DNA from 2 places in the Caballeronia sp. PC1 genome. Region 2 is predicted to be linked to the other one. Evidence: riboswitches for the same ligand, from Rfam matches in the RefSeq annotation. Region 2 holds a riboswitch; the other holds the start of a gene.
What was found. A riboswitch is a leader RNA that binds a small molecule or an ion and turns the genes downstream of it on or off. The one in region 2 is predicted to bind FMN.
Positions count from the first base shown of each region.

Region 1 (6,218 bases), on a different contig from region 2:
GCACGCGCAGCCGGACTCAGGGCGCGGCAGGCCGCCGCGTCCGTTTCATCTCTCCTCACTTCGAAGCAAACCCGTCAACCGGCTCGCAGCGTGGGGTCGACCGCTGCACGCCAGCTCAACGCCTGCGCGCGCTGATCGAGGAAGAAGCTCGCCCAGGCGCTTTGCGCCTCAGGTCCGGGATTCGCGCGATAGGCGCGATACCGTTCAGCGATCGCCGTCTGGAACGCGCAGAAACGGTCTTTCGACAGCCCGCCGCGCCGCTCGGCCACATAAGCGTCGAAGAAGGCCGAGTAGACGGATTGCGCGTCCGCGCCGTAATCGACCGGCGACGTTGAGCACATGCCTTGAAGCGCGCTGAAAGACGGCGCGCCCATCGAGCCATCGAGACTCGGCGTACCCACGCAGCCTGCCAGCAACGCCGCGCCGAGCAGGCCTGAAACCAACCTCATTCGCATCGCACTCACCCTTCGTTCGATCTGGTGCCGCCAGTATCGGCCCATCGGCACGGGTGCGCCACTCGTCCAGACGGCATAGGCATTTTGCGGAGAATGCGAAAGACGTCGCGCGGCCTATGCCATTCGGCCAGGTTGTCCGCGCGGCCTCGCTCCGATAGATTGCGCAAACGGACAACGCGTCCACGTCCGACCAGACCGGAGGAGACCATGCAGGATCAGTACGTTCTCGCGCTCGACCAGGGCACCACCAGTTCGCGCGCCATGCTGTTCGACAGGAATGGCAACGTCGTGTCCGTGGCGCAAAAGGAATTCCGGCAGATTTATCCGCAAGCGGGCTGGGTCGAGCATGACCCGCTGGAGATCTGGTCGACGCAGGCGGGTGTCGCCGCTGAAGCCGTCACGCGCGCGGGGGTGCATGCCTCGTCGATTGCGGCGGTCGGCATCACGAACCAGCGCGAAACCACGATCGTCTGGGACCGTGAAACGGGCAAGCCGGTTTATAACGCGATCGTCTGGCAGGACCGGCGCATGGCCGGATTTTGCGACGAACTCAAGTCGCGCGGGCTCGAAGCGATGGTGCGCGCAAAGACCGGCCTGCCCATCGACGCCTACTTTTCCGCGACGAAGATCCGCTGGATTCTCGACAACGTCGAAGGCGCGCGCGAAAAAGCGCGGCAAGGACGGCTCGCCTTCGGCACCGTGGATAGCTGGCTCATGTGGAATTTCACGCGGCACGGCCTGCATGTCACCGATATCACGAACGCCTCGCGCACCATGCTCTTCAATATCCACGAGCGGCGCTGGGACGACGAACTGCTCGACGCATTCGATATTCCCCGCAACATGCTGCCCGAAGTGCGCACGTCGTCCGAGGTGTACGGCGCGACGCAAGGCACGGTGTTCGCCGCGGACATCCCGCTTGCGTCGCTTGCCGGCGATCAGCACGCGGCGCTCTTCGGCCAGATGTGCACGGACTCCGGCATGGTGAAGAACACCTACGGCACGGGGTGCTTTCTCGTCATGAACACCGGCGAGAAGCCGATCGAGTCGCGCAACAACCTCGTCACGACGATCGCGTGGCAGATCGGCGATCGGGTGAACTATGCGCTCGAAGGCAGCATCTTTATCGCGGGCGCCGTCGTGCAATGGCTGCGCGACGGGCTCGGCATCATCCGCCGCGCGAGCGAAATAGAAACGCTCGCGCGCGGCGTGCCGAATAGCGACGGCGTCTATTTCGTGCCCGCGTTCGCCGGACTCGGCGCGCCGCACTGGAACGCGCGCGCCCGCGGCTCGCTGTTCGGCGTCACGCGCGGCACCACGTCAAGCCATGTCGCGCGCGCGGCGCTCGATTCGATCGCGTATCAATCGCTCGACGTGCTGAAGGCAATGGAGGCGGACTCGGGCATGCGGATCGGCGAATTGCGCGTCGATGGCGGCGCCTGCGCGAACGATCTGCTGATGCAGTTTCAGGCGGACCTGCTCGGCGTCGATGTGGCGCGCCCGCGCGTCGCCGAGACGACCGCGCTCGGCGCGGCCTATCTCGCGGGGCTCGCGGTCGGCTACTGGAAAGATATCGACGAACTGAAGGCGCAATGGCAGCTCGCACGGCGTTTCGCGCCGTCGATGCCCGCACGCGAGATCGAGTCGTGTCTCGCCGGGTGGCAGCGCGCGGTCAACGCGGCGAAGGCCTGGGCGGATAGCTGAGGGCCGAATCGCATATGTCGCTTTGCGCAAAGCATATGACGCATGCGGCGGTGCAAAAAACCGGCGCGTGCGGTATCCTAAAAAAGCTGACGGGTCATTCGGCCCGAAGGCATTCAGTACGTCTTCAGGGCGGGGTGCAATTCCCCACCGGCGGTATGTGGCGAGGCTTCGCGGCCGGACCATGAGCCCGCGAGCGCCCGCGCCGGCACCATGCGCGGGGTCAGCAGATCTGGTGAGACGCCAGAGCCGACGGTCATAGTCCGGATGAGAGAAGATGTGCAGATGGTCATGTTCGTTCCCCGTCGCGATCCATCCATCGCGTCTATCCGGACGACGCCGCTCCAGCGTCGCCGTGGGGTGCCGTTCTGTCTGTTTGCAATGCCCTGAAACGTTTTTCGCTTAATTTTTGCGCGAGAGCGTTTCACATGTCCCAGACCCAAGCCACCAGCAGCCTGTCGTTCGCCGCACCCGCCGTCATCGCCGATGACGCCTCCGCCGATCTCCCGCAACTCGCATCGTTCGATATTCCGTCGCGCATCGCCGTCGCGCTCGACGCCATGCGCGAAGGCCGCCCCGTCGTGTTGCAGGACGACGACGATCGCGAGAACGAAGCCGATCTGATCGTCGCCGCCGAAAAGCTCACCGACGCCACGATGGCGCTTCTGATCCGCGAATGCAGCGGCATCGTGTGCCTGTGCCTGCCCGACGAAAAAGTGCGCGCGCTCGAACTCCCGCCGATGGCCGCCGCCAATGGCAGCCGCTACGGCACCGCGTTCACCGTGTCGATCGAAGCGCGCGAAGGCGTGACCACGGGCGTGTCGGCAACCGATCGCGTGACGACCATTCGCGCGGCCATCGCCGATCACGCGAAGCCGGGCGATATCGTCCGTCCCGGTCACGTCTTCCCGCTTCGCGCGATGCCGGGCGGCGTGCTCGCGCGGCGCGGCCACACGGAAGGCACGGTCGATCTGGCCGTCCTCGCCGGCCTCAAGCCCGCAGGCGTTTTGTGCGAACTGATGAACGCCGACGGCACGATGACGCGCGGCGCGCAAGTCGAGCGCTTCGCGAAGGAACACGGCCTGCCGATGCTGACCATCGCGGAACTGGTCGAATTCCGCGCGGCGCTGGCGGCCGCGCGTGAATCGGCTGTCGAAGCGGTCGAAGAAGTGGCGTAAGAAGCGGCTTAAAAATCAGGACAGCACGTCGCCGAAATCCCCGCGCACGCCCGCCGCGACGAGCGCGGGCAGTTCGTTCATGTGCTCCATGATCCGCGTGATGCCGGTTTCGCGCAGCACCTGAGCGTAGCCGGACGGAATATGGCTCGCGCCGACGAACGCGATGGTTTTCATGCCCGCCGCGCGCGCCGCCGTCAGTCCGGCGACGCTGTCCTCCACGACGAGGCAGCGCGCCGGATCGACTTCAAGCGTGCGCGCCGCGAGCAGATAGACATCCGGATAAGGCTTCGGCCGCTCGACCTGCTGCGCGCTGAACACCCGCGCGCCGACGATCTCGGCCAGCCCCGCACGCCGCACCGACGCGCGCACGCGCTCCATCCGGCTGTTCGACACGACCGCGACCGGCAGGCCGCAGCCTTCCAGCGCGGCGCGCACGCCCGCGATCGGTCCGACCGAGCGCGCAAGCTCCACGGAGACGCGCGCCTCGATCGTATCGACGAAATTCGGCGGCATGGCAATGCCGAACCGGGTCTCCAGATGCGCGAGAAAGCGCGACGTTTGCTGCCCGAAAGCCGTCTTGACGACCGGTTTGAAGTCGATGCCGGGAAACGTCTCGGTAAGGACGTCCAGCATTACGCGATCCGCGATGACTTCGCTATCGACGAGCACGCCGTCGCAATCGCAGATGAGATGATCGATCATGTTGGCTCGGATTACGTTGAGCCAACATGATAAGCGCTCAGCAGGCGTCGGCCGCTTTTACTTCGGATGTAATGCGCGGCGCGTCCAGCCGCGCGGCCCAGAACGTCACGCCGAGCGCGGCCAGCGCGACGAGCGCCGCAGCCCACGGCAGCGCATCGAGCGCATGGCCGTGCGTCAGCACCGCGCCGCCGAGCCACGCGCCGCCGGCATTGCCCACGTTGAATGCACCGATATTGAGCGTCGAAGCGAGATTCGGCGCGTCTTTCGCTTTCTCGACGACGCGCGTCTGCAGCGGCGGCACCGTCGCGAACGCCGCGATGCCCCATACGAAAATCGTGACGATCGCGCCGATCTGGCTGTGACTCGTCTTCGCGAACACCGCCATGACGATGGCGAGCGCGACGAGAATGCCCATCAGCGAGGGCATCAGCGCGCGGTCGGCGAGTCTGCCGCCGATCGTATTGCCGATCGTCAGACCGGCGCCGAACAGCACCAGAATCAGCGTGACCGCGCGCGGCGAGAAGCCGCCGACCTGTTCGAGAATCGGCGCGATATAGGTGAACACGACGAACACGCCGCCGAAGCCGAGCACCGTCATCGTCAATGCGAGCCAGACTTGCGGGTCGCGCAGCACACGCACTTCCCGGCCCAGGCCGCTCGGCGCGGCGTCGTGCCGGTTCGGCACCAGCGCCGTGACGCCGAGCGCCGCGAGCACGCCGAGGCCCGCGACGATCCAGAACGTCGCGCGCCAGCCCAGTTCCTGACCGATGAACGTGCCGAACGGCACGCCCAGCACATTCGCGAGCGTGAGCCCGGTGAACATCAGCGCGATGGCGCTCGCACGCTTGTCCGCCGGCACGAGCGACGCGGCCACGACCGCGCCGATGCCGAAGAACGAGCCGTGCGCGAACGAGGTCACGACGCGCGCGACCATCAGCAATCCGTAGCCCGGCGCGACCGCGCACAACACGTTGCCGACGATGAACACGGCCATCAGCAGTTGCAGCGCGAGCTTGCGCGGCATTCTGGCGGTGAGCACGGCGAGCAGCGGCGCGCCGACCGCGACGCCAAGCGCGTAACCGGTGACGAGCAGGCCCGCCGACGGAATCGACACGGCGAGATCGCGTGCGACGTCGGGCAGCAGGCCCATGATGACGAACTCCGTCGTGCCGATGGCGAAAGCGCTGATCGCCAGCGCGAGTAGCGGAAGAGGCATGGTGACTCCAGTTCAGATTCAGGATTGCGCGGTCACGAATTCGACGACGACAGCCGGCGCCAGCCGCACGAAAAGCTGCCGCTCGCGCGTGAGCGGCACGTCGGCAAGCTGATAGGCATAGCCGTGACAGTCGAGGCGTTCGAGCAAGGCGCGCCACTCGGTGTCTTCGTCGATGCGCAGCGCCAGATGGTCGATGCGCGTCGCGGCCGGGCTGCTGGCCGAAGCGCCGACGCCCGAGGCGATCAGATGCACCGCCGGGCGCGAGCCGAGATACAGCCAGTAGCCGCCGACGCCGAACGGCGGCCGCGGCCCGACGCGCATCCCGGCGATATCGACGAAAAAGCGCATGAGCGGATCGCAGTCGGGCGCGACGAGCGTGACGTGATCGAGTTGCATGGCTTGAACGCTCCGTGAACCGCGTGAAGGTTGCGATTGCCGTGCATTGTGCGAGCCGCGCACGTTTTTGAGAATTGGTCTACGCTTTGAATCATTATCAAAGGCAGATTGAAAATGACGATGGATCGGCTCGGCGACATGCGCCTTTTCGTGGAAGCGGCGGCGGCGGGCAGCCTGTCGGCGGCTGGGCGCAAGCTCGGGCTATCGCCGGCGGCGGCAAGCGCGCGCCTCATCAAGCTCGAAAAGGCGCTGCACACGCGGCTCTTTGAGCGCACGACGCGCCAGTTGCGCGTCACCGACGAAGGCCGTCTGTATTTGCAGCATTGCCGCATCGCGCTGCAGGCGATCGACGACGCCGAAGCCGCGCTCCAGGCCGGCCAGAACGTCGTGCGCGGCAAGGTGCGCATTTCGGCGACCTCGAATTTCGGGCGCTCGCTGCTGCGCGGCTGGCTCGACGAATTCAGCGCGCTGCATCCGGACGTGCGGTTTGCGCTCACGCTGTCGGATTCGGTGTCGAATCTGCTGCAGGAAGAAATCGATCTCGCGATCCGCTTCGGCGCGCCGCCCGAC
Region 1 covers NZ_JAJUBH010000001.1:2,169,854-2,176,071, forward strand. Annotated here, with positions in the region: gene LY284_RS10420 (hypothetical protein) at 1-1, shown strand, start outside; gene LY284_RS10425 (hypothetical protein) at 75-455, opposite strand; gene glpK (glycerol kinase GlpK) at 663-2,159, shown strand; FMN riboswitch at 2,276-2,439, shown strand; gene ribB (3,4-dihydroxy-2-butanone-4-phosphate synthase) at 2,585-3,334, shown strand; gene LY284_RS10440 (HAD family phosphatase) at 3,350-4,036, opposite strand; gene LY284_RS10445 (MFS transporter) at 4,074-5,252, opposite strand; gene LY284_RS10450 (VOC family protein) at 5,271-5,648, opposite strand; gene LY284_RS10455 (LysR family transcriptional regulator) at 5,769-6,218, shown strand, end outside.
Region 1: another riboswitch for FMN. It lies ahead of ribB (3,4-dihydroxy-2-butanone-4-phosphate synthase); the one in region 2 lies ahead of LY284_RS29510 (6,7-dimethyl-8-ribityllumazine synthase).

Region 2 (6,218 bases):
CGATCCGTCAGAAACGAGTTTCCGCTGTGTGACAAGCCATTCATAGAGCGCGTCGCACACGGGCTTGGCTCGGCTTTTACGAAGTTGGCGTCGAGCTTCGACATCCAAGGTCGCGGCATCGCGCTCGATGTCATAGAGCTCGGTGAAGAACGGTAGCGCCTGCTCAGCAAGCTGGCTGCTGTGATTGGCGTGCAGTTCGAAGAATTTGCGCCTCGCGTGAGCTGCGCAGCCGATTTCGGTGATGCCCTGAAGAAATGAGGCCTTGTAACCGCCGTAGTCATCACACACCAGCTTGCCACGCCAGCCGTCTAAGAACGTACGGGCATGCTCTCCAGCTCGGCTGCCCGCGAAGTCGTACACCACCGCGCGAAGGTGACTGAATTGCGTGGACGTATATGCCCACAGATAAGCCCGATGCGTCTTCCCCTTGCCGGGGCTGAGCATCTGCACCGGCGTTTCGTCGGCGTGCAACACGCCTTGCTGCAAGATCTCTCGACGAAGGGCGTCGACCAGTGGCTGCAACTGCGCGCCACATGTGCCCACCCACGCTCCCAGCGTGGATCTCGGTATCGCCAGGCCCGCCCGAGCAAAGATCTGCTCCTGACGGTACAGCGGCAAGTGATCTGCGAATTTGTTGACCAGTACCGACGCTAGAAGTCCGGTGGTTGGGATGCCCTTGTCGATGACGTGCGCGGGCACGGGTGCCTGGATTAGCGTCTCACAGTGGCGACATACCCATTTACCGCGAATGTGTCGCTCCACCTTGAACACGCCCGGCGCGTAATCTAACTTCTCGCTGATGTCTTCGCCGATACGAACACGTTCGCATCCGCATTGGCACACCGTGTTGTCCGGTTCGTGACGGATGTCGACACGCGGCAACTGCGGCGGCAAGGGTGCGCGCTTGGACGGTTCGTGTTGGCGCTTGCGTGAAGGCTCGAGCTCTTCGAGCTCTATCTCAATGGCAGCCAGGTCGCCATCAATCGCCTCGTCAAGCAGGCTCATTTGCTCGCTGTTGAGCTGTTCGCTGCGCCGGCCAAACTGCTGGCGCCTGAGCACGGAGATCTCGTGAGTCAGTTGGTCGATGCGAGTTTGTCGGTAATGCAGCTCCCGTTCTAGCTCACCGAGCTCTCGCCGTTTCTCCGTTACCTCCAGATCCTTGGCGTGGACCTCGGCGAGCAGTTGCGCTGCGAGGGCGCGCAACTGCTCTGGATTGAGGTCGTCGAGGTCGGCCGGCGGGTTCATGCAGACCAGTCTGCCAGAACCCCGCAAACGCGAGAAGCAGAACTGTATACGTCGCCCTTAACGCGTCAGATTATGCGTATCACGCCATCTTGGCCGATGCGCTGCCACGGCAGCCCGAGCACCAAGCCCGCCAGTTGCTCGTGCGTGAGCAACTGCTGCTTGGGTTCGCTGCCAGCGTGCGGCCAGACGAACCGCCCCTCGTTCAGCCGGCGCGCTGCCAACCAGATGCCGATGCCATCGTGGACGAGAACCTTCAGTCGGTTGGCGCGGCGGTTGGTGAACAGATAGGCGTGGTGCGGATGCGCGGCGCCGAACACCTTCACCACGCGCCCCAACGCCGTGTCGAAGCCGGCCCGCATGTCCAGCGGATCGACTGCTAGCCAGATCTCGTCGACACGAATCACCGCAGCCACTCGCGCAGCCACGTCGCGCATTGCGCGGCTTCGGAGACCGGCCAGCTCACGGTTATCGACTGACTGCCCCGGCGAACTTCGACACGGATCTCCGTCGAGGCTACCTCCTTTACTCCCATAGCAACAGGGACGAACGCTGGTAGGGGTGTCGATTGAGCTTCTGCCGGGCCTTCAGACAAACGCTTTGGAAGTTTGCCTTCTGCCTGATCAAGCCAGCGGCGCAATAGATTCGCGTTGAGCCGATGTTCCAGCGCCACGGCCGACACTGACACGCCGGTGCCTTGGCAAGCGGCGACAACGCGCGCCTTGAATTCTTCGGTGTAGCGCCGACGACGGCGACGCGTCGGCAACGCCTCTTCTTCGATAGTGTTCACGTGTCCGCTTATTCGCTTTAGTGGACACGATACTCCCAACTGTTTCAGCTACATTCAAGGTGAGTTGCCGAGCCGCTTACACAAATTCAGACAACGGTCATGAGCAACATTTCCAACTGCGAGAGGTAACGAGGAATGAAGCAACATATTCTGCTGGCAGCAACTATGTCCGCCATGCTTGCTGCGTGCGGCGGCGGCTCCGACGACAATCCGGCACCCGTGCACCAACTGTTTGCACAAACTAACGACTCATCGAACACGGTTGTGCGCTTCGTGCGCAACGCAGATGGCACGCTTACGCCGAAGGGAACGGTCGCGACAGGAGGCAGAGGGACAAACGGCGTCAACTACTTCATGGGCAACATCGTGGCGCCGGACGCTTTGACCAGTAACAACAGTCTCATCGTCTCGCCCGATGGCACACGCCTCTTTGTCGCCAACGCGGGCGACAATACCGTAAGCACGTTCTCAATCACCAGTTCAGGCGACTTGTCGCTGTTGGCGGTCTCACCGACCGGAGGCGTACGTCCAACATCACTGGCGTTTTCGAACGGCGTGCTCTATGTGACCCATCAACAGGGTGCTCAGGAGCTTGGCGCCTATCGCGTCGGGTCCGATGGGAAACTCACATCACTCGCCCAGTACACCGTCGCTGTGCAAGATGCCCTTCCAACCCAAGTCGCCGTCAGCCCCGACGGGAAGTTTGTTGTCGTCAATGGGTTCCTGAAGACCGTCACTCCTGTCACGCCATTGAACATGCTTCTCGCCTATCCGATCAACAATGATGGAACGCTGGGACAGCCGGTCAGTAGTAAGTCAGCGGGGGTCGGGCCGTTCGGTGGCCGATTCGGTTCCGGCGCGCTGGCAGCCGCCTACATCGTCACAGAGGCAGCCGGAGGCACGGCCAGTTCATATTCGCTTTCCTCATCGGGAAGCTTTTCGACGCTAAGTGGACCTATCGCTGTCACCGGCCAACAAGCGCCGTGCTGGATTGCTCTGACGCCGGACAACAAGTTTGCCTACGTTGGCAACGGTAGTGGCGCGGTGTCGCTTTTCTCTCTCGACACTACCGGTAAGCTGACACTCGTCAACGCAGCGGTTGCGACAGAAACGGCAGTTGCAGGTCAAGCTTCCGCATTCGCTAACGACTCTTGGATTAGTCCGGACGGCAAATACCTATATCAGGACTATGCCGGCGACGACAAAATCGTGTCATACGCGATCGGACCCAACGGCACACTGACGAAGCTCGTTGAGCAACCTGCCAACACAGTGTCGAAGATCAGCCTCCAAGGTCTTACCGGTACTTGATTTCGCCGTGCTTTAGACGAGACCCGCGCCAACCGCGAAATTATTTCGCGAGATGTGCGAGCCTCGCCCTTGGGAAAGTGGCCCAACGCCGGGCCACTTTAAATCGCGTGTTCTTCAACTGACCGACGTCAAACTGGCAAGGCGCTCAGTTTGACCACCGTATCTGCGCACGCATGCGCGGCCTCGGCGCCCTTGACCACAAAATGTTCTGCAAAAAAGCTGATATGTTCTACGCCGCCGTGGAAATGATGGGGCGTCAGAACCGCAGAGAACACCGGCGTGCCCGTTTCGAGTTGCACTTGCATCAGCCCGTTGATAACTGCCGTCGCAACAAAATCATGCCGATAGATACCACCGTCGACAACAAGCCCTGCCGCGACGATGCCCGCGTAACGCCCACTTTGCGCCAACCGCTTGGCATGGAGCGGGATTTCAAATGCGCCCGGCACCTCAAAGAGTTCAATGTCTTCCAGATCAAAGCCCTTCTTGACCAACGACTCGACAAATGAGGCCTTGCATTGATCGACGATGTCTCGATGCCAGCAGGCTTGGACAAATGCGATACGGGGACGCTGAGAACCAGCGGAAGAGACTACGTCTGCTTCGATAGGGTTGGAGCTATTCATGAGCCTATGCCTGTTAGTGTGAACAGGGCGAAGGACAGCGAATGAAAACTAGGCGCGAACATGCGCACACATGCGCGAGCGCGCCTAATCTAACTAGCTATCCTGTTCTCTTTCATCCGGACTATACCGTCGGCCCCGGGATCTAACCGAGTCTGCTGACCCTATCGAACAAGCGATCATTCGATAAGCGCTCGCGGGCTACATCCCTTGGCAATTGCTGGATGATTACCGCCGGTGGGGAATCTCACCCCGCCCCGAGAACATGCTCTTCATGACATGAAGAACGAGGTGTACGGTACCACGAATCTACAATAAAAAACGCGCCCCAATTCTCACGCCTGGTGAGTGAAAGAGAGAGAATGACGCATTCGTTCCACGCACACCGTTCTCACTCGTGCGACAAAGCATGATTTGCATAAGCAATGAGAAAACGATTGCCAGACCGACTGCGATAACCGCGTGTAACGTCTCGGCCCAACAGCAGGAAGGCTTGGGGCGGAATGGCGCAAAGAGCGCAACTTATCTTCCAAACCAATTATTGGCACCGCTTCGCTCGAGGAGACGGCACGTGGACGACACCTCGCGACTTCCTGTTCGCATATTCAGAACGATGCGTTCGTGTTTTCTGATCAGAAATTGTATTGCAGATAAATCTGTTCAAAATTGATGCCAGGGTTCGGCTCTTTGATGCTCGCGTTCGATAGATGCTGAAAGCGGAACCCGGCCTGGTAGCTCTGCTTCTGCCCGAAGATCATGCCGACGCCAACCATATCGGCAAACTGGAAACCAGTCGATAGCGTGTAGTCTTGCGTTATTCGAGCATGCGACAGCACTCTCACGCCGACTCCGGCCTCAACGAATGGTCGGAAGTAGCCGGAACTCTTTATGAACCTCAGAACTGGAGTAAGGCCAAACTCCCACACGTTCGAATTCACAGCGTTGCTCTCGGTCGTATGCCAGTAGCCGATGTGCCCTTCACCGACGAGCGTGAAATGAAATCCACTAACTTCCCACCAAGTCAGGTTCGGATCCCACACAACCCCAACATCAGCCTTCTTGAAGTCGTGATTGGCTACGCCACCTGCGATCTGCAAACCCCAACGATCGGCATATGCTGACGTCGTGCCGAGGCTGAGTGCGACTGCGAGAGCGCTACGGAAGATTTTGTCACGCCAGAATGTTTTAGTTTGCATGAGCGTACTGAGGACGTTAGCGGCGGCCTTAGCCGAAGAAATGTCGAGCGATTGTAGTGCTACCCAGCTAACGTTGCATGGATCGCCATTCCTCAACCTACCATTACCATATCCAATCCCGTCTATCCAAATAGGATCGAGGTGGTAGTGATGCGCAAGGATGCTCCCGCCGCCCACTGAGACGTGCGAGTAGCCAAATCGAACTTCTGCTGACGGAGTCTTCGCTATTTGTTTAGTTGCTATGGAGAAACAAACTTACTAAACTCCCTACGCCGCTCATCTCAATTTACGCGAGTGGTTCTGTAATGTCGTATTTGAGCGCCGTACACGTTAAGGTCGGCATCGATTAGTGGCTTCAAAAACTATCAAAGCGGAAAGCGCCCGTTGGCAGTCGACGGCACTGAACCGGAAATCGGCCATGGCAATGAAATCCAAAGCGTCGTCCTCAATTCGACCTCCCCTAACACACTCCGAGATAGCCGATGGAAAGCGACGAAGCATGTTTGAGGTCGTGGCCGCCATCATCGCCTACCTTGCTTTCACCTCAGCAGTAGCGATTGCTGCGGTCAAGACTGACTCTCAGGCGCCCGCCTTTGCAGCCATCGCTACGGTGTTCGTGCTCGCGGGAATTTTGATGGTCAGCTTCGTGTTTCACAGGCTCGACAGGTACACCCCTGTGTCCGAGTGCGGTGTAAAAGAAATTGACGAAATTGCACGCCGCTGTCGGCAATGCGGAGAATACAAACTACGAGTCGTTGCCATGGGCCGCCCATTGCTTGGAGAGGATCTGCGGATCCTGTCTCAATTCCTACACGGGAAGACTTACGGCGACATTGATTCAAGTACGGACCCGGATGGCGCTGATTGAAAGGTCGTTGGCACGAATCCGCGGCGAACCTTATATAACACTGCTATTTGCACGACCATGCTAGGCGTATTAGTGTGTCTGAGCAGGCGGCATATATTTCTCTGAGATGCCTCTCATGTCTGCCTCTATGTCGATAACCCGGTTTCGCCCGGATGCCTTCGCTCGGTACAGGCCGGCATCCGCCGCGC
Region 2 covers NZ_JAJUBH010000003.1:1,068,985-1,075,202, reverse strand. Annotated here, with positions in the region: gene LY284_RS29530 (IS66 family transposase) at 1-1,245, opposite strand, end outside; gene tnpB (IS66 family insertion sequence element accessory protein TnpB) at 1,311-1,679, opposite strand; gene LY284_RS29520 (transposase) at 1,646-2,032, opposite strand; gene LY284_RS29515 (beta-propeller fold lactonase family protein) at 2,168-3,343, shown strand; gene LY284_RS29510 (6,7-dimethyl-8-ribityllumazine synthase) at 3,472-3,969, opposite strand; FMN riboswitch at 4,070-4,235, opposite strand; gene LY284_RS29505 (acyloxyacyl hydrolase) at 4,599-5,162, opposite strand; gene LY284_RS29500 (hypothetical protein) at 5,662-6,030, shown strand; gene LY284_RS29495 (sensor domain-containing diguanylate cyclase) at 6,100-6,218, opposite strand, start outside.